DNA from 4 places in the Lysinibacillus sp. F12 genome. Region 2 is predicted to be linked to each of the others. Evidence: riboswitches for the same ligand, from Rfam matches in the RefSeq annotation. Region 2 holds a riboswitch; each other region holds the start of a gene.
What was found. Region 2 has a riboswitch for cobalamin ahead of AC3CH7_RS16125 (ABC transporter substrate-binding protein). Riboswitches for the same ligand answer to the same signal wherever they lie in the genome.
Positions count from the first base shown of each region.

Region 1: linked by a shared signal. The riboswitch ahead of AC3CH7_RS22015 (ABC transporter substrate-binding protein) and the one ahead of AC3CH7_RS16125 (ABC transporter substrate-binding protein) in region 2 are both predicted to bind cobalamin.
Region 3: linked by a shared signal. The riboswitch ahead of cobT (nicotinate-nucleotide--dimethylbenzimidazole phosphoribosyltransferase) and the one ahead of AC3CH7_RS16125 (ABC transporter substrate-binding protein) in region 2 are both predicted to bind cobalamin.
Region 4: linked by a shared signal. The riboswitch ahead of nikA (nickel ABC transporter substrate-binding protein) and the one ahead of AC3CH7_RS16125 (ABC transporter substrate-binding protein) in region 2 are both predicted to bind cobalamin.

Region 1 is NZ_JBYMLP010000007.1:79,029-84,123, forward strand. Features, by position in the region: gene AC3CH7_RS22010 (acyl-CoA dehydrogenase family protein) at 1-1,160, shown strand, start outside; cobalamin riboswitch at 1,221-1,403, shown strand; gene AC3CH7_RS22015 (ABC transporter substrate-binding protein) at 1,548-2,519, shown strand; gene AC3CH7_RS22020 (FecCD family ABC transporter permease) at 2,516-3,517, shown strand; gene AC3CH7_RS22025 (adenosylcobinamide amidohydrolase) at 3,514-4,974, shown strand; gene AC3CH7_RS22030 (cob(I)yrinic acid a,c-diamide adenosyltransferase) at 4,987-5,095, shown strand, end outside.
Region 2 is NZ_JBYMLP010000003.1:427,560-432,654, reverse strand. Features, by position in the region: gene AC3CH7_RS16140 (class I SAM-dependent rRNA methyltransferase) at 1-288, shown strand, start outside; gene AC3CH7_RS16135 (S9 family peptidase) at 375-2,363, opposite strand; gene AC3CH7_RS16130 (precorrin-3B methylase) at 2,435-3,112, opposite strand; gene AC3CH7_RS16125 (ABC transporter substrate-binding protein) at 3,165-4,160, opposite strand; cobalamin riboswitch at 4,325-4,512, opposite strand; gene AC3CH7_RS16120 (GTP-binding protein) at 4,688-5,095, shown strand, end outside.
Region 3 is NZ_JBYMLP010000001.1:872,568-877,662, reverse strand. Features, by position in the region: gene AC3CH7_RS04530 (DMT family transporter) at 1-652, shown strand, start outside; cobalamin riboswitch at 721-897, shown strand; gene cobT (nicotinate-nucleotide--dimethylbenzimidazole phosphoribosyltransferase) at 989-2,044, shown strand; gene AC3CH7_RS04520 (trimeric intracellular cation channel family protein) at 2,121-2,726, opposite strand; gene AC3CH7_RS04515 (methionine gamma-lyase family protein) at 3,071-4,321, shown strand; gene AC3CH7_RS04510 (MerR family transcriptional regulator) at 4,479-4,856, shown strand; gene glnA (type I glutamate--ammonia ligase) at 4,911-5,095, shown strand, end outside.
Region 4 is NZ_JBYMLP010000003.1:678,560-683,654, reverse strand. Features, by position in the region: gene metE (5-methyltetrahydropteroyltriglutamate--homocysteine S-methyltransferase) at 1-761, shown strand, start outside; cobalamin riboswitch at 882-1,074, shown strand; gene nikA (nickel ABC transporter substrate-binding protein) at 1,219-2,838, shown strand; gene nikB (nickel ABC transporter permease) at 2,910-3,863, shown strand; gene AC3CH7_RS17300 (ABC transporter permease subunit) at 3,865-4,668, shown strand; gene AC3CH7_RS17295 (ABC transporter ATP-binding protein) at 4,679-5,095, shown strand, end outside.

The DNA.
Region 1 (5,095 bases), on a different contig from region 2:
TATATGAGGGGGCGACATTTTTAACAGAACGTCAAGGAGGCTCAGATGTTGGTGCAAATGTAGTAGAAGCAAAACTTGTAGGGAATGAGTACCGCCTCTATGGTGAAAAGTATTTCGCGTCTAATGCTGGAATGTGTGGGGTTGCAATGGTGTTGGCACGAATAGATGGTGCACAAGCAGGCTCTAAAGGATTAACTCTATTTGCAGTTCCATGGCGAAATGAAGATGGATCGGTTAACCATCTTCGTATTCGACGACTCAAAGATAAATTAGGTGTGAAAGCCGTTCCATCTGGTGAGGTAGAGTTTGATGGAGCACTCGCCTATGTAGTTGGTGATCCAAATAAAGGGATTTATTATATGTTGGAGGCGCTTAATTTATCAAGAATTTGTAATGCAGTGGCATCCATTGGTATTATGCGCCGTGGCTTCTTGGAGGCGAAGCATTATGTGTCAAATCGATATGCCTTTGGTAAACCTTTAACACAGTACCCTATGATTCAGGATACATTGGGTAAATATGCTGCTAAGCTGCATGTTGAAGTAGCCACGATTTTTGATCTTATTCAATTATACGACAAAGTGACAAGTGGTCAGGGGACAGAACAAGACATCATAATGAATCGTTTATATATTGCCATTATGAAAAAGGAAACGGCAGAGCAGGCAGTTCATTATGCAAGTGAAGCAATTGAGCTACATGGCGGGAATGGCTATATTGAAGACTTTGTAACACCACGCTTACTAAGGGATGCGCAAGTGTTGACTGTATGGGAGGGTACGGCTAATATACTAGCGTTGGAGCTTATTCGCTTAGTGGATAAATACAGAGCACATGAATTGTTTGTTCAAGAGATGAGCGAGCGATTAGAAGTATTAACAGACCATTCATTAGTGAAAATCGTTCAAGAGCAATTAACTAAACTATCGGCAACATTACAAATTTTTAGTGCTCTCGATGAAGCTACAAAAACGTTTGAAGCAAAGGATGTTGCCCAAAAAATGGCTCATTTATATGAAAGTGTCATCGCAGTTGAATGGGCACAAAAATTTGGTGGGAAATATGAAAAACTTGCGGATGTTTATTTAGAGCAAACTTGGTCATTACGACCGATTGGTGCTTCGATGAAAACCGTACAGTATTTTGATGAAATTGTCTAACAACCTTTGGAGTCGCCTTGATATAGAGGCGACTTCTTTTAATTTCATGTATAATATAATTCAACTGAATATTATAAAGGTTCTTTACTTATGTAAAGTGAAAAGGGAAATCGGTGTAATTCCGATGCGGTCCCGCCACTGTAAGTGTGAGTTTTTTCAAATAATGCCACTGAAAATTTCGGGAAGGCTTGAAAAAACGTAATGAGCACAAGCCAGGAGACCTGCCTTTATAGCATAGACATGACAGCCTACGAGGATAGGATGGTGGATTTTGTATCAGTTTTTTGGTGCGATTTTGACCCCTCATCATTCGAAGATGAGGGGTCTTATTTTGATGGAAGAACACTTCTAACACATGAACGCACAAATCTACGAAGGAGGATTCACATGAAGAAATTTTGGAAAATAGGAGTATCGGCATTTTTAACGATAGGGTTGCTAGCAGCTTGTGGACAAGAGGCGAAAAATGACAAGTCCGCAGCTACAGAGGAGCAAACACAACAAGAAACGTCTAAGGTGGAAGAGGCAACATTTCCAATAACTATAACGGATGCTATTGGAAAGGAGATGACTCTAGAGGCCCCTCCTGAGAAAATAGTGTCACTTATTCCAAGTAATACAGAGATATTATTTGGCCTAGGTTTAAAGGATGAAATAGTCGGGGTTACAGACAATGACGATTATCCACCAGAGGTAGCTGAAAAGGATAAGGTTGGTGGCATGGAGTACAATATTGAACAAATTATTGCCTTAAAGCCAGACATCGTTTTTGCACATGAATCTAGCATGTCTCTTTCAGAATCAGCCATTGCACAGCTTGAATCGGCGGGCGTGAAAGTATTTGTTGTAAAAAATGCCCAGAATTTTAATGAAACCTATACAACGATTGAACAGCTTGGTCGTGCCACAGGGAAATTACCAGAGGCTGAAAACATCATTGCTGACATGAAGGCGAAAGTAGAAGCAGTACAGGAGAAAGTGAAAGACGTTGAACCTAAGAATGTTTTTGTAGAGGCCTCTGACGAACCTAATATTTATACAGCTGGTCAAGGCACATTTATGAACGCAATGCTGGAGATGATTCATGCAAAAAATGTAGCAGCAGATGGTGATAATTGGTATGAAATTAGTGCAGAACAAATTATCACAAAAAATCCAGATGTCATCGTGGTGACATATAGCTATGTACCTGATATTTTAACAAAAATACCAAAGCGTGCTGGTTTCGATACAATAAATGCAGTGAAAAATAATGCCATTGTGCAAGTAGATGAAAGCACAACAAGCCGTCAAGGACCGCGTTTAGCGGATGGTCTTGAGGAGTTAGCAAAAGCCATCTACCCTGAGGTATTTAAGTGAAAAAAGTAGTAACAGCCTATGTATTAACATGTACGCTTTTTATCATTAGCATTTGGTGTGGCGTAGCTATAGGCTCTGTTCATATTCCGATAGAAGTGCTGTGGAATCAGTCAGTTGATGAAACGGCTGCCAATATCTTTTGGAAAATTCGCTTGCCTCGTGTGCTTTTAGCAGGGCTAGTAGGGGCTGCTCTCGCTATTGCGGGAGCAGCTTTCCAGGGCTTGCTAAAAAATCCGCTAGCAGATCCATATACATTAGGTATTTCATCCGGTGCTTCTGTCGGTGCAGTCATGACAATTTTTTTTAATATTTCGATACCTGTTGTAGGCTTGTATGCCTTACCTACCTTTAGCATGATAGGCGCAATCATTACAATGGTTGTAGTTATGAGCTTTGCTAGAATAGTAGACCGTTCGCTAAAGATGGAAACCCTTATTTTAACGGGCGTTATCTTTAGTTCATTTTTAGGGTCGTTAATCTCGTTAATGATTGCCTTATCGGGAGAGGAGCTACGCCAAGTAATCGGCTGGCTACTGGGTTCTGTATCTATGCGTGGTTGGCCGTATGTTCAAATGATTATCCCATTCGTTATTGTGGGTTCCCTTATGCTGTGGACGCAGAGACGTGAGCTTAATGTTTTATTATATGGGGAAGAAAGAGCGAAGCATTTAGGTGTCAATGTAAAACGTAGTAAGTATTTGATTTTAGTAGGTGGTTCTATGCTGACTGGAGCAGCGGTAGCTGTTTCAGGCACAATTGGCTTTGTAGGGTTGGTTGTACCACATATGACAAGAATGATTTGGGGTTCTGATCACCGTCATTTACTGCCATTATCATTTTTTAATGGTGCAACATTACTTATAATTTGTGATTTAGTCGCAAGAACAATCATCCTGCCAAGGGAACTGCCCATTGGTGTCATTACTGCATTTATTGGAGCGCCTGTTTTTTCCTATATTTTTTATAAACAACGGAGAAGCAAGGGGGTGCGGGCGTGATTTTTGTTGAACATCTATCAGGTGGTTATGAAGACGTACCAATCGTCAAGGATATAAGCTTTACGGTTGAGAAAGGAAAAATTCTTGGCATATTAGGGCCAAATGGTAGTGGGAAATCCACATTATTAAAGGTAATGAGTGGTATTCTACCAGCTGTTGAGGGCACAATTTCTATTGATGGACAAAACATTCTGTCCTACAATGCCCGTGCTTTAGCAAAAAAAATGGCTGTTTTACCACAGCTTCATGCGAATGCTTTCTCAAACAGTGTAAGAGAGACTATTTCGCTTGGACGTTATCCACATCAAACGGGCTTTTTTTCAAGTTGGTCTGAGCAAGATGAACAAGCGGTTCAACATGCAATGCTGCAAACAGGTATAAAACGTTATGAGCATACACCTATGGAATTTTTATCGGGAGGCGAACAGCAAAGAGTTTTTGTTGCACAGGCCCTTGCTCAAACTGCGGAAATTTTACTGCTAGATGAGCCGACAAATCATTTAGACATTGCCCATCAACGTCAAATTTTAGATATGGTTCGGAAGGAAGCAGTCGAGTGTGGATTAACAGTAGTGATGGTATTACACGATATGAATTTAGCCTCTCTCTATTGTGATGAATTATTGCTCATGGAGAGTGGACAAATGAGAGCTTTTGGGGCACCACATGAAGTATTAATTGCTTCACAAATAGAAGAAATTTACCAAGCACGAGTAGCTACTTATGCTCATCCAGAAATTCCTAAACCACAAATTACAATGATGCCTGCTGCAAGCGACCATCAACAGCGAGCTGTAATAAAAAAAGAACATTTTAAAATAACAGAACAATTTATACAACTTCAATCAGAGATTCCTTTAAAAACGGTATCATCTGCTGTCCATAACCCCGGTATAGGATGGCATAATTGCTTGTTAAACCGCTCTGTACCTGGTGACTATGTGATCAGTGATGTAAAAAGAGAAGTTAATGAATTTTTGCAAAAAGGTCATTTTTCACCCACGAATACAGTTGTCATGCTGACGGCAGTGCCAACAGCCCTTGTGGCGATCAATGAATGGGCTGCACCATTTGGCAGTGTAATAGTAGCTGTTACTGCTGGAGTAGGCAATGCAGTAGATGTATCCCGTGTGCATGAAAGGCAAGATCAGCCATATATTGGTACTATTAACACATGGGTAATTATAAATGGCTGTTTATCAGAGGAAGCATTTTTTCAAGCTATGATGACAGCTACGGAGGCGAAAACGAAGGCTCTGCAATCAGAAAATATTCGTGATGAGCGTAGTGGAACTATTGCTACTGGTACTGCTACAGATAGTCTTTTAATTGCTGCAACTCAAAAAGGGAAAGAAATGTTATATGGTGGCCCCATTACGGAGGTTGGTAAAATGATTGCAAAGGGTGTTTTTGAAACTACAGTTCAGGCTATCAGAAATTATAAAAATGAATTTTAGGAGATGAGCGAAATGAAGCTTTACACAAAAACAGGGGATACGGGTAAAACAAGTCTTATCGGAGGACGCGTTGATAAAGATAGTTTGCGTGTTGAAACGTATGGGGCGATTGATGAATTAA
Region 2 (5,095 bases):
AGCTTTGCTCGTACAAAGCAAATGACGTTCTCAACGGCGAAGGACTATCCAAAATTACTGAAGGATACAATTGCGATTACAGCCAAAAATGGTATTATTGTGGCTTCTACAAATAATGCAAGCTTCGGTATGAAAAAGTTTAAAGGATTTATCGACCAAGCATTTAAAGAGACTCGTACACGCTATAAAATTGTAGAGGAATATGGTTTACCAAAGGATTTCCGTGTGCCTCGTGAATATCCTGAATTTAATTATTTGAAGGTCGTTTTTATTCAAAAAATCGACTAACTGATCTAGAATCACACTTTGCTGTGATTCTTTTTTTCGATAAAAAAGGCTTAAGAAGTATGTTCACTTCCTAAGCCACCTCTTTGTTAAAGTTTTTCCACAAACCAATCTCGTATATATTCCAGACGATGAATTCTTAATGTTGGTTTTCCGCTTCTTGACAGTTCATGATTCGATTCAGGGAAGCGGACGAATTTTGTTTCTTTCTTACGATATTTCAAGGCGATAAATAATTGCTCCGCCTGTTCAATCGGACAACGATAATCTTTTTCACCGTGTAAAATGAGCAACGGTGTTTCAACATTGTCTACATACTTCAATGGAGAATGATGCCATAGCTTCTCCATATTATCGAGCCCCGCTTGTATTTGCCAGTCTGTAAAGTAATAGCCGATATCACTCACACCTGCAAAGCTAATCCAGTTTGAAATTGAGCGTTGTGTAACTGCTGCCTTAAAGCGGTTCGTATGCCCAACAATCCAGTTGGTCATAAAGCCACCATAGCTCCCACCTGTTACACCTAGTCGATCCTGATCAATGAAATCATAGTGCTCTAAAGCATAGTCCACTGCAGCCATTAGGTCTTGATAGTCATTGCCACCATAATCACCACGTACTGCATCCACAAACGTTTGTCCGTAGCCATGACTTCCGCGCGGATTTGTATACAGCACCGCAAAGCCTTGAGCAGCTAGGATTTGGAATTCATTGAAATAAGTGTTGCCGTACATCGCATGTGGACCACCATGGATTTCAAGAATAAGAGGATATTTCTTCCCTTTTTCATAGCCCACTGGCTTCATGATCCAGCCATTGACCTTCCAGCCCTCAGCTCCTTCAAACTCAATACTCTCAGGAACAGCTATCTCTCTCGTCTTTAAAACTTCTTCATTGACGGTTGTCAACCGTTCTTTTTCACCCGTCTTTAAGTTGACGTAATATAAATCGCCCGGATTTGTTGTCGTACTTATTGCGACAACTGCTTGGTCATTTTGAGCATCTAATGAAAATCCATAAACATATTGATCATCGTGAATAGCTGGATAAATCTCTCCATCCACATTACCAAAATAAATTGCCGCATTGCCGTGATCTGTTACTTGAAAGTAGAAACTATGATTATCATTCATCCATTGCACAGGTGGAGCTGCTACCCCTTGCAGGAAATCACCGATGACATAGTCACCGACAGGGGCATCAAATTCACTTGTGGCACAGTTGAGCAGATTTTGTTCCATATCATAAATCCATAGCTTCGCTTGTGTGGCATTTTCAAACTCACGTTTTCCCCCAACGAAGGAAAGGAAGCGGCTATTAGGAGACCATGATGTTTGGTAATAAGAGCCAATTCCCTCGGTTACCTTGCGACTCTTTTTTGTTTCTATATCTAATAAGTAAATATCCGCATTAAATGAAAAATCTAAATCCTCTGCTTGATCTGCTAAGTACGTAAGATAGTTGCCATCGGGCGACCATGTACTCAGATGGCAATGCTTGTTCCCTTCTGTCATTTGCTCTAAGTCACCAGATTTTAAATCGACAATAGCGATGTGGGTATGCTGGTCCATATCCGTAAATCCACCAGCATCTGATTTATGTTTCATCTTATCGATTTCTAGCGGCTTTAGTTCTTTTTCTTCTTTCTTGTCATCTTCAACTTTATCTAGAATAGTTTCATCTTTACCGAGCATAACGGAAAAGGCAATTTTCTCTCCACATGGAGACCAGACAGGCGTTGACGCACCGTTTTTACAATACGTTACTTGTTTTGCCTCCCCACCTGTTTTCGAAAGCACAAAAATTTGCGGCTTGCCTGATCTTGTAGAAGAAAAAGCAATTTGACTGCCATCTGGCGACCACACAGGAGAGCTTGTCCGATAGTCACCATATGTCCATTGCTGAGGACGTTTGTCTTTTAAATTCATATAAAACAAATTAGATATATAGTCCTTTTTCTTCTCATCAATACGTGTCTCTACATAAACTACCTCAGTCCCATCAGGTGAGAGCTGTGGATCTGCCACTGATTTCAAGCGATAAAGATCCTCTGGTTGAATCCCTTGTTTAGATGTCATGTTCTTGCTCCTTTGTATTGTCATTTTCTATGCTCTACTACAATATTTCGACACCCTAAGTATTATTCCTGCTACTCGATCGATTTTTTTACTAGTTCCCAATCCGCATTCGATTTTGTTCTGCGATAAAACTTATAAAAAGGTTCATTGGAACGAGCTTGGTCCTGATAAAGACGAATGATTTGTAGCAAAAAATTTTCAATATGGTCGATCCTTACTCTCTTTGCAAAGAGAGTACCCGCCTGTGCTTTCGTCCCCATAGGAATGGCTCCTAGATAAACATCAAAGCTCTCATGCTGATAGACCAAACCGATGTCATCATATGTGGGATTATAACAGGCGGATGCACAGCCATTCACATTGACTCGCATTCTTGCAGGCACGGTTATACCATCCAACGCCTGATAGAGCTGTTCTGTTTGAGGAACTGCTTCCATTTTTTCACCGTCACAAAAATCACATGCTTTCATAACAATATGAGGCCCTGACGATGCAACAAACAGTCCAGCCTCCTGTAAGGCACGGGTAGCTTCAGTTAATTCACTAGAGGGAATCGATAATAATATGCTATAGGAAGCCGAGTATTTAATGGCTCCCTTCTCTCCTACAATTTCTGCTATTTTTTGAAATTGGGCTGGTGTGTAATGCTTATTGATAATGCCAGGGCTTACTGCTAATCGCGAAAATCCACCTTGCTGATTAAGGGTCTCAAATGTTTTATCTGGTATGTTTTGACGAAATGCGTTCAATAGTTATCGCTCCTTAAGAAAAAGGAGCTAGCACTTTGCTAGCTCGAAATTTTTAAAAGTTTTCTGGGTAGAAGCCCTTAGCTAAAATTTGAATGGCCTCTGCTGCACGGACCCCTTCAGATGCCGCTGAAAGTGGAAGGATGACAAAGCGATCATTTTTGACTGCTTCCATTTCCTTCAAGGCTGGATCATTTTTTAAGAAATTTATCTTTTGTTCAGCCGTTGTTTCACCATAATTAATTATGACAACCACCTCTGGATTGCGATCTACTGCATCTTCCTTCGACACGGTTGTCCACCCTGACTCCACATCTCCAAAGATATTTTGACCGCCAGCGATTGTCACCAGCTCATTCATAAAGTTTTGGCCAGCTGTGAATACATCTTTTTCACCACTGTCAAAGACTAGAACACGTAAATTTTCTCTATCTTTTGGTAATTTAGCTTGAACTTCTTCGACATCTTTTGTCATTTGTTCAATGAATGCTTCGCCGCGATCTTCCACGCGGAATATTTCTGCAATATGACGAATATCAGTGAAAATATCCTCTAATGTTGGCTTTGTCATATTAGAAGCTGTATGTAAATACGTATGAATTCCTAATTCCTCAAGCTCCTCTGGTGTTCCTACACCTTTTTCACCAAAGCCACTTTTCCAGCCTGCATACAAGAAATCTGCCCCGGCATCAATGACTTGCTCCTTCGTTGGGTATTGATCTGAAAGAACAGGAACTTTATCGTAGGCTGCTTGAAGCGGCTCGTAGATTTCGTCATCTAAATAAGCAGTCCCTACCATGGAATCCTCTAGCCCTAATGCAAGCATAATTTCTGTTACATGCTGATTTAAGCTAATTGCCTTTGTAGGTGCTTCCTTATAGGTTTGGGTAGTTCCATTATTTTTAATGATTACCTCAGTCGTTGTCGCCTCAGACGGTTCAACTTTTTCAGTTTGCGTTGCTGATTCAGGCTTGTCCTTTGTACCACACGCTCCTAAAACTGCGATGAGCGCGATGAGCATGACCAGCCATATACTTCTCCATTTTTTCATGTCCTTTTCTCCTTTGTTGTCATAAATATAGAAAGAAATCAGAGACTTCTTTGCTACCAGGATCATTGGAAGGGCATAAAAAAACCCTCTTGTCGCCAAGAGAGTAGCATAGTGAAAAAACGGTATAGTTACCTTTATCACTATCCCCATCCTCGTGGTTCTTAGTTAGCATACACATACTGGCAGGTATCCTGGCTTAGGTTCATCATCTATACACCTTCCCATAGTTAAACTACAGTGGCATCCTGTATAGACTCCCCATTTACAGTTGCGGGACAGCATCGGAATTACACCGATTTCCCTTTTAAGCAAAATGACAAATGCCATTTGCACCAATATGTTTTATTCATTCTATTGATAGACTAGCAGTTCATGAGTTAATTCGCAATCAGAGTAAATTGCAAAATCTGCAATCATCATTATATTAGCACTATTTCGACAAAAAGACGAATCATTTTACAAGAATTATTTGTGCTAGTATTCTGATACAATGAGAACATAGCCACCTATAGAAACGAGGATTTAGTATGTACAAGACGATTGGGGTTCTTGCTCATGTTGATGCAGGAAAAACAACCTTTTCTGAGCAAATGCTTTATCATACCAATAGTATTCAAGCGCGGGGGCGTGTCGATCATCAGGATGCCTATTTAGATAATCATGAGCTTGAGCGTAAACGTGGCATTACAATATTTGCCGAGCAAGGTCGCATGACTATCGGCGACGATACATATACGCTGATCGATACACCAGGGCATGTCGATTTCTCCCCTGAGATGGAGCGTGCCATTCGTGTCATGGATTATGCCATCATTATTATTAGTGCTGTAGAGGGTATACAGGGTCATACAGAAACTGTATGGCAGCTTTTACGGAACTATCATGTCCCTACATTCTTTTTTATTAATAAAATAGATCGTGACGGAGCAGATGTG
Region 3 (5,095 bases), on a different contig from region 2:
TAGTGTTGCCTTATGTGGGAATTGGATTTTTTTATTTCAGGCTTATAAAGAAACAACAATTGCTAATGCTGCACTTAGTTATTATGTTGCACCAGTACTCGTTATCTGTTTATCTCCAATTATCTTAAAGGAGAAGCTAGTTGGCAGAAAAATGATGTATGTCTGTGTAGCCCTTATCGGACTTTATTTGATTGTCCAAAGTCAAGGCACTGGGGACAGTAAACAATTTATTGGCATTGTCTACGGTCTTATCGCCGCATGCTTTTACACAGCTCTAACATTTACAAATAAATGTATAGGTAACATAAAAGAACCGGGAAATACATTAATTCAACTAGCTTTAGCAGCATTTTTCCTTTGTTTTTATATACTTGGGACAACAGGATTTCAGGTCATGACAATCAGTTTTAAGTCAGTCTTACTATTAATAGTATTAGGTATTGTCCATGCAGGAGTTGGATTTTTATTGTTCTTTTGGGGCATGTCAAAGCTGAAAGGGCAAAGTATAGCCATCCTTAGCTATATAGATCCACTGACATCATTAGTCATTTCAACGATGTTTATTGGAGAAAAAATGACGCTACTACAACTAATAGGAGCGATACTATTATTAGGGTCAACATTGCTAAGTGAGCTAGAAAAAAATAGGTAGCCGAAGAAATGATACAAGTAACGCATTCAAATATTGACAGAAAAAATACTCTGTCGTAGATTAAAAGTAGTTTAATATAAGCATTAGGTGCCCATTAAGGGAGAATAGGGAATAAAGTGAAAAACTTTAGCGGACCCGCCACTGTAAAAGGGAGTTTAATAGTGAAGACCACTAGCTCATTGCTGGGAAGGTACTATGAAATGTTGAACTTAAGCCAGGAGACCTGCCTATTTGCTTTAAGAATATAGATGATGGAAAAGTCTGTAGTTTATTTGTCATGACAATAAACTACAGGCTTTTATTTTGTCTTCATGAAGAACGAGAGGAGAAATGACAATGCAATTATTACATGACACGATTCAAAACATTCAAGGCGCTGATAAAAATAGTAGGGAGCAAGCAAGAAAACGAATAGATATTCTTTGTAAGCCTCCAGGAAGCTTAGGGAAATTGGAGTCCATTGCTGTGCAACTATCTGGAATTACAGGCCAGTTATATCCGATGATTGATAAAAAGGTGATGATTGTCTGTGCAGCAGATCATGGAGTTTGTGAAGAAGGCGTGACGCTGAATCCTCAAGAGGTTACTTTATTTCAAACATTGAATTTTCCGAAGGGAGGTACAGGTGTTTGTGCAATTGCAAGTGTGACCAATACCAAAGTTGTAACGGTAGATGTTGGAGTTAAGGAGGATATCCCTCTCAATGCGGACGTAATCATCCAAAAGGTGAAATATGGAACAGGTAATATAGCACAGGGCCCTGCTATGTCTAGAGAGGAGGCTATTCAATCCATAGAAGTGGGGATTCGTGTGGCAACAGACGAAATTACAAAAGGGGCCAACCTACTTGGAACAGGTGAGATGGGCATTGGTAATACAACGCCGAGCACAGCAATCTTAGCTGTTTTGACTGGCTATGACCCTATTCAAATAACCGGGTTTGGAGCAGGTGTTGGTCAAGGAGGAATTGCTCATAAAGCAGCGGTCATTGAAAAAGCAATTATGCTTAACCAACCAAATCCTAACGATATCATTGATGTACTAGCTAAAGTTGGAGGGCTAGAGATTGGGGCTATGGCTGGTATTATACTTGCTGCCGCAAGTCACCGAAAACCTGTTGTGATTGATGGTTTTATTTCGACTATTGCTGCGCTTATAGCTTATCAAATTGAACCGAAAGTAAAGGACTTTATCATAGCTTCTCATGCTTCGGAGGAACCCGGAGCTAAAATAGCCGCTGAATTGTTGGGAGTGGAACCGATGCTGCATATGAATATGCGGTTAGGAGAAGGTTCAGGTGCAGCCCTAGCCTTTCCTCTATTAGATGCTGCTTGCTCAATGATGAAAAATATGGTGACGCTGGAAGAAGCAACGAATCTTTTGGCTAAATAGTTACTGAAAAACAAATAAGCGCAAATAGTTAAAGAGCTATTTGCGCTTATTCGTTTTTTTTTATCAATGATAGACTCTATGCCCGATTCAACCTTCGCAAAGGTAAACGCCATTTCATCATATAGGAAAGAATACGTAATGCTGTAATTACCGCAAATAAAATATAAAGGAAGATATCTCCTGTAAAAACTTCAAATCCAATAACAAGCCCTGCGAGAGCAGCCCACACACCATAGACTTCGTCACGAAGTACAAGTGGTTTTCGTCTAGCTAATAAATCACGCACGATACCACCACCCGACCCTGTTAAGACCGCAGCTACGATGACAGCACTAATCGGCATATCCAGCTTTACGGCGTAGAGTGCGCCTTGAATAGCAAATGCTGATAAACCAATCGCATCTGTAAAATTACCCCAACGATGCCAATGTTGAATCAAATGATGTGGAAAAATAAAAAATATGGTAATTGCAGCAAGCGCAATTTGAAACATCATATCCTGTCCCCATAATGTCGTGACAGGTAGACCGATAAGTAAATTTCGAATAGCCCCTCCACCAAAAGCAGTGACAATACCGAGTATATAAACACCGAATAAATCGTATTCCTCTTCCATTGCAATAATTGCCCCAGAAATAGCAAAGGCAATTGTACCGATCATACTAAAAACTTCCCAAGCCATCCCTTTCACCCCTTCTATCAATAAATGAACCTCATTCCTAAAGTTGAAAGATCCTGTAAGTAACAAAATCTATGAATTTAATAGCCAAAATTAAACATTAAATACGCTTCTTGAAATAAGTCCGCACATTAGCTTAGCGTAAATTTCACTCAGAAACAATAGGCAAGTTTTACAGGGACCTATACAAATTGATAAGATGTTAATGAAATAAAGAAAAACATCTGTCATAAGCGTTCATTACAAGTAGACAATCAGGGAATCCTAGGATAATCGAGGTCCATTTAGATATAGAATAAAGTTTACGGAATAATATGCATGACAATTGTGAAATGGAGAAGAAAAGAATGACGTTTACATCTAATTTATCAGCATCGACGCTATCTTTAGCGGCAACAATAGAAGAAAGAGTGAGACCTTTTCATGCTAGGGTGGAGGAGATGGCGTTTTATAACCAACAAAAAGTGCTAGCGGCATTTCGTAAGCATCAAGTGAGTGATTATCATTTACACCCATCCAATGGCTATGGCTATGACGATGAGGGACGCGATAATTTAGAGCGTGTCTATGCTGAGGTGTTTGGAGCAGAGTCCGCCATTGTTCGACCGCAAATTATTTCAGGCACACATGCAATTACGCTTAGTTTATTCGGTGTGCTGCGTCCTGGTGATGAGTTGCTCTATATTTCTGGACAGCCATATGATACGTTACAATCCATTGTTGATGGTGGTGACAAAGATACAGGTTCCTTGAAAGATTATCAAATCGGTTATTCACATGTTGAGTTACTGGATAATCAAACCATTGATTGGGAAGGAGTGGAAGCGGCCATAACGGCAAAAACGAAAGTGATTGCCATTCAACGATCAAAGGGCTATGCAACGCGACCATCCTTTTCTATAGCAGAGATTGCTGATATGTGTGCAAAGATTCGTGAGCTAGCTCCACAGGCCATTATTTTTGTTGATAATTGCTATGGTGAATTTGTAGAAAAGCAAGAGCCTACAGAGATTGGTGCTGATTTAATGGCGGGCTCTCTCATTAAAAATCCAGGTGGAGGATTAGCGAAAATTGGAGGTTATATCGCAGGCCGAGCAGATTTAGTGGAGAAATGTGCGTACCGGATGACTTCACCTGGAATCGGGGCAGAAGCAGGAGCTACATTAAATACATTGGGTGATTTTTATCAAGGGTTTTTCCTAGCTCCACATGTTGTATCACAAGCATTAAAGGGCGCCATTTTTACGGCAGCTATGCTGGAGGAAATAGGGATGAATACATCTCCAAGTTACCAGGCACATCGGACAGATTTAATACAATCGGTTTCTTTCCAAACCGCACAGCAAATGATTGACTTTTGTCGGGAAATACAAGCCAACTCGCCAATAAATGCTCATTACGCACCAGAACCAGCCTATATGCCAGGCTACGAGGATGATGTCATTATGGCAGCGGGGACATTTATCCAAGGCTCCAGCATAGAGCTAACAGCAGATGGGCCGATACGACCTCCCTTTACAGCCTTTATACAGGGTGGGCTAACTTATGAACATGTAAAATTTGCAATTTGTAGTGCGGTACAAGCTATTCAAAAATAGAGATGAGGAAATGGACAAACCGTAAATTTGAATAGTTTTTTACAATTTTCTCTCGGATTGAAAAAAATAGCGCCAACCATGTTAGGAAACCTGACATGGTTGGTTGACAGTGAAAAAATTTCGTTATATGATAAGCGGGTATTGGAGGAGGACTTAAATGAGTCGTGAAATTAGACGAACTATGCCGTTATTATCAATGAGTATTGTAATGCAATTAACTGAGCTCTCGGCACGACAAATTCGTTATTATGAAGAACACCATTTAATTGAGCCGCACCGAACAGAAGGCAACCGTCGAATGTTTTCATTAAATGATGTCGACACATTGCTTGAAATTAAAGACTACTTAGAACAGGGTATGAATATGGCGAAGATTAAAAAGATATTTGCTAAAAGGAAAAATCCTGTTTCTACAATTGAAGAACAAGATTTAAGTGATTCTGAATTACGTCAAATTATGCGCGAAGAAATGCGTCAAGCACAGCGCATGCAAAAATCATCCATCCGACGAGGGGATTTATCTCGATTCTATTAAAAATAGGGTAGGGTAAACATAAAAGCTAGACAAATTATAGGAGTGTGGAAAACTGTGGGTAAATTCACAAAAGAGGACATTAAACGTCTCATCGAAGAAAAGAATGTAAGCTTTATTCGTTTACAATTTACAGATATTCTTGGCACAATCAAAAACGTTGAGATTCCTGTAAGTCAATTAGACAAAGCACTAGAAAATAAAATGATGTTTGATGGCTCATCTATTGAAGGCTTCGTTCG
Region 4 (5,095 bases), 250 kb from region 2:
GGGTGGTTTCGTATGGTTCTCGCTGTGTGAAGCCTCCGATTATTTATGGAGATGTTGAATGGACTTCATCCATTACCGTGAAAGAGTCAGCGTATGCCCAAAGCTTAACGAAGCGCTTTGTCAAAGGGATGCTGACAGGGCCAGTGACCATTTTAAATTGGTCCTTTGTACGTGATGATATTTCTCGGAAAGATGTGGCCTATCAAATTGCTTTAGCACTTTGTAAGGAAGTGAAAGCACTAGAAACGGCAGGTATCTCCATTATTCAAGTGGATGAACCAGCACTAAGAGAAGGGCTACCTCTTCGTAAAGAAAATTGGGGGGCTTACCTAGACTGGGCAATCAATGCCTTCAAACTTGCTACCTCGAGTGTAAAAGATACAACACAAATTCATACACATATGTGTTACTGCGAATTTAACGATTTCATAGAACCCATTAGTGCGCTAGATGCTGATGTGATTTCTATTGAAACATCACGAAGCCATGGAGAGCTTATTTCTTCACTTCAAGTGCATCCTTATACAAAAGGGATTGGATTAGGTGTATACGATATTCATAGTCCACGTGTGCCGAGTGAGGGAGAAATGTTAGCCATCATGAGAGATAGTTTACAAGTTTTAGACAAACATCAATTTTGGATTAATCCGGACTGTGGCTTAAAAACAAGGAAAGAGCCAGAAACAATAGCGGCTTTAGCTAATATGGTGGCTGCTACCAAACTATTGCGTCAGGAGGTGAAGGAATCTATATCGAGATAACGAGAGATAAAAGGAGTTAAGCAAAGATCAGGTTATCTGCCTGGTCTTTTTGTATCTGTTTATTATATTCAGAAAATAAAATTGACGTGAACATTTGAGCATGTTATGTTTATTACTAATTTCAAATATTGCATTACAAGTTTGAATGAAATTATTTTTCGTTCGATTAAAAGGAAAATGGGTGTAAATCCCATGCTGTCCCGCAGCTGTAAATGAGGAGTTTTGTTTCGATGACCACTGAGTTTTTTCTTGGGAAGGTGAAGCAAAATGATGATTCATAAGCCAGAATGCCTGCTTGTAAGAAGATTCATTGATGATCTACGAAAGATAGGGAGATGGATGGTAGCTTACGTATTGTAGGTTTATCTGTCCTTATTCTTGTAGAATAAGGTTTTTTTATGCCTTCTTTCTATTCAATTTGTAGATATGAACAGGGAATAGAGATAGGAGATAAAAAATGAGATGGACGAAGTATTTACTGCCTTACATGCTTGTTTTGACCTTCAGTTTTCTTGCAGGTTGTACAAGCACGGAAAAAGACAAAGGAAACTCAGCATCAACTGAACAGACAGATGAAAAAATGATTACGATTGGTTGGCCATTAGATGTAGGCCCATTAAACCCCCATACATATTTACCAAATCAGATGACTGCTCAAGCAATGGTTTATGAATCTTTAGTGGCGTATAACGATGATGGGACAATTACGCCAAAGCTAGCAGAAAGCTGGGTCATCTCAGAGGATAAAACTGCTTATACGTTCCATTTACGCAAGGATGTTAACTATTCGGATGGGACTGCCTTTAATGCTGATAATGTGATTCGCAATTTTGATGCGGTATTAGCGAATCGTGACATGCATTCTTGGATGGGCATGGTCAACCATATAAAAGAGGTCGTCAAAGTAGATGAATCAACAATACGTTTGCAATTAGACGAACCGTATTACCCTGTGTTAAACGAATTAGCCTTTGTCAGACCATTCCGTTTTTTAGGGGATAATGGCTTCCCAGACGGCGATAAGACAAATGATTCCATTCAATCAGCTATTGGCACAGGGCCATGGGTTTTAACCGACTATAAAAAAGATGAATATGCTTTATTTAGCCGTAATGAACATTATTGGGGAGAAAAGCCTCTCGTAGATAAAATAAAGGTTAAAATCATCCCAAATTCGGAATCCATTTCGTTAGCCTTTGAAAATGAAGAATTAGATGTCATTTATGGGCGAGGGGTTATTAGTTTAGATAACTATACGTATTTAAGAGATAGTGGCAAATATAGAACAGCTACATCTGAGCCACTGTCTACGAAAGCATTACTGTTCAATACACAGTCTGGACCGTTAGCTGAGCTAAAGGTTCGACAAGCAATGCAATATGCTATCAATAAGGAACAAATGGTAGAAAGCATTACACATGGTACAGAAAAAGTGGCTAACACGCTATTTTGGGAAGCAATTCCATATGCCAATATTGATTTAGCCCCCATTATATATAATCCTGAAAAAGCACAGAAATTGCTAGAGGAAGCTGGATGGACGCTACAGAAGGGTGAAAAAATTCGTTCAAAAAATGGTCAACCCCTTACATTAGATTTAATCTATATTGCTACTGATGCCATTCAAAAACCTATGGCAGAGTTAATGCAGGGCGAGCTAGCGAAAATAGGCGTACAGTTAAATATTGAAGGCGCCGATGTGATGGTCGGTCTGCAAAAATTAATGGATGATCAGGTTGATATTAACTTCTGGCGAACTAATGGACCGCCGACTGATCCACATAGCTTTGCAAATGAATCAGCTACACCAAATGCTAGTGGTGTTTATGAAGCAAAATTAGGCTTACCAAATACTCAAGAAATCGATACTAACATACATCAATTATTAGTCGGGACCGATGAAGAAGAACGCGTGCAGCTATACACGGATATTTTAACAATGTTCCACAAACAAGCATTGTTCTATCCAATATCGTATGAAACGAATCAAGTTATTTATCAACCATATATGAAGGATTTTGCACCACGTGCTTCTGAGTATGACATTCCATATGCACAAATGGATAAAGAAAACTAAGTATGAAAGAGAGAGTGTGTCGAACCAGGACAACTCTCTTTTTATCATCGGATGAAATAGGAAGTGACGACATGTACGAATCGACTTGGATGTTTTGTGTAAAAAGAATTCTCACACTTCCATTTGTATTAGTAGGCGTATCTATTCTGACCTTTGTGTTTATTCGTTTCGTACCAGTAGAACCAGCAGAGGTCATTCTTCGACTTGCAAGAATAGCCCCAACACCAGAGGCTATACAAGCTTTACGAGAAGAATTAGGGACAGATAAGCCTTTTATCATGCAATATCTGCTATGGGTAAAAGGCGTTTTACAGCTAGACTTTGGGACATCTTTTGTTAGTAAATTACCCGTTGGTGATGAGCTATTTGCTAAGCTACCCGCTACCATCGAATTAGCTTTAGTAGCATTTATCCTTATTTTAACCTTTAGTATTCCGTTAGGGGTTGTGAGTGCATTATATAAGCATTCCTTTATCGATAAAATCATTCGATTATTTACAGTCCTAAGTGTTTCCATTCCAACATTTTGGTTAGGGTTTATCCTACTTTATCTATTCAGTTTAAAACTTGGGATTTTTCCGACGAATGGAAAAGGTTCAGGAGCACATTTAGTTTTACCAGCTTTCACATTAGCTTTACCTACAATCGGATTGTTCTCACAGTTTATCCGCTCTGCCATCATTGAAGAATACGAGCAGCCCTATGTAAAATATGCACAGCTTAGAGGCTTAAAAAAATCGGTCATTCTCATCCGACACGTGGGGAGGAATGCTGCCATACCGATATCAACTTTGTTAGGGATGACACTCGGAAATTTGCTAGGTGGGGCTGTCATTGTAGAGCAAGTATTTAGTTGGCCTGGACTCGGTAGATATTTAATAGAATCCATAACGAATCGTGATTACCCCGTTGTACAATGCTATGTGTTGGTGATCGCTGTCATCTATGTGCTCGCCAATCTAGGCACAGATGTATTGCATCGTTTATTGGATCCTCATCTGATGATGAAGAATAGGAGAGAGTAAAGTGAACTTAGAACGTATACATATGAGAAGATTTATGAGTCTCACTATACTAATCATCATTGGTTTACTAGGACTGTTTGCCCCACTCATGATGCCTCATGACCCTTTAGCAGTTGATATTTCTAAGAATTTTCTAGCACCTTCATGGGACTATCCATTAGGAACAGACCATTTAGGAAGATGTGTCTTCTCACGATTGCTTTTAGGGATTCGGTATTCTTTAGGTGCGGCGCTCGTCATACAAATAGTTGCTATTGTAGTAGCGATCCTGTTGGGCGCATGGGTCTCTTTAAAAAGAGGTATAATAGATGCGCTATTTATTCGGATATGCGATATTTTATTAGCTTTTCCAACACTTGTACTAGCATTTGGGCTTTTAGGTGTATTAGGGCCAAGCTTAAAAAATGTGTTAATCGCACTTATTTTGACACAGCTTATTTATTATTCAAGACTAATTCGAAGTTTATTTATCGGCATGAATGAAAAGGATTTTATTCTAGCGGCAAGAATAAGCGGTACTACAGGTGTGAAATTAATTATTCGTCACTATCTCCCTCATGTTTGGCCTCCTATTGTAACGATTGTTGCATTAGATATGGGAAAGGTTATTTTAGAGATTGCAGGCTTTTCCTTTATAGGGCTTGGCGTGCAGGCTCCCACTCCTGAGTGGGGAATGATGGTAAATGAAGGGAAGCAATATATCCGCCAACATCCCGAATTAATGCTATATCCTGGGCTTACTATCGTTCTAGTTGTCCTAGTATGTAATGTTTTGGCAAGTAGTTTAAAGACGCCTGACCAGTAAAGGGGAAGTTATGAAGAAAGTTTTAGAAGTGAAAGACTTATCGGTCAAAATTGGAGAACAAAATATTTTAAACGCCATTCATCTGACAGCCTATCAAGGCCGCGTTTTGGGGATTATTGGCGAAAGCGGTAGTGGGAAAACCATGCTTTGCCAAGCTATCATGCAAGCCTTACCGTCTAGAGCGCAGATTATCAAAGGGCACATATTCTACCATCAACAAGATTTATTGAAGATAAATGCTGCTCAAATGAGAGCTTATCGTGGAAGACATCTATCTATTATTATGCAAAATCCTTCGACTGCCTTTGACCGTGTGCAAACCATTGAAAGTCATTTTCGTGAATCATTAAAGGCTCATTTTGTTATAACTAAAAATGAAATTAGACAAATTGCTATGGAAAGCATGTCAAAAGTTAATTTACCTAAT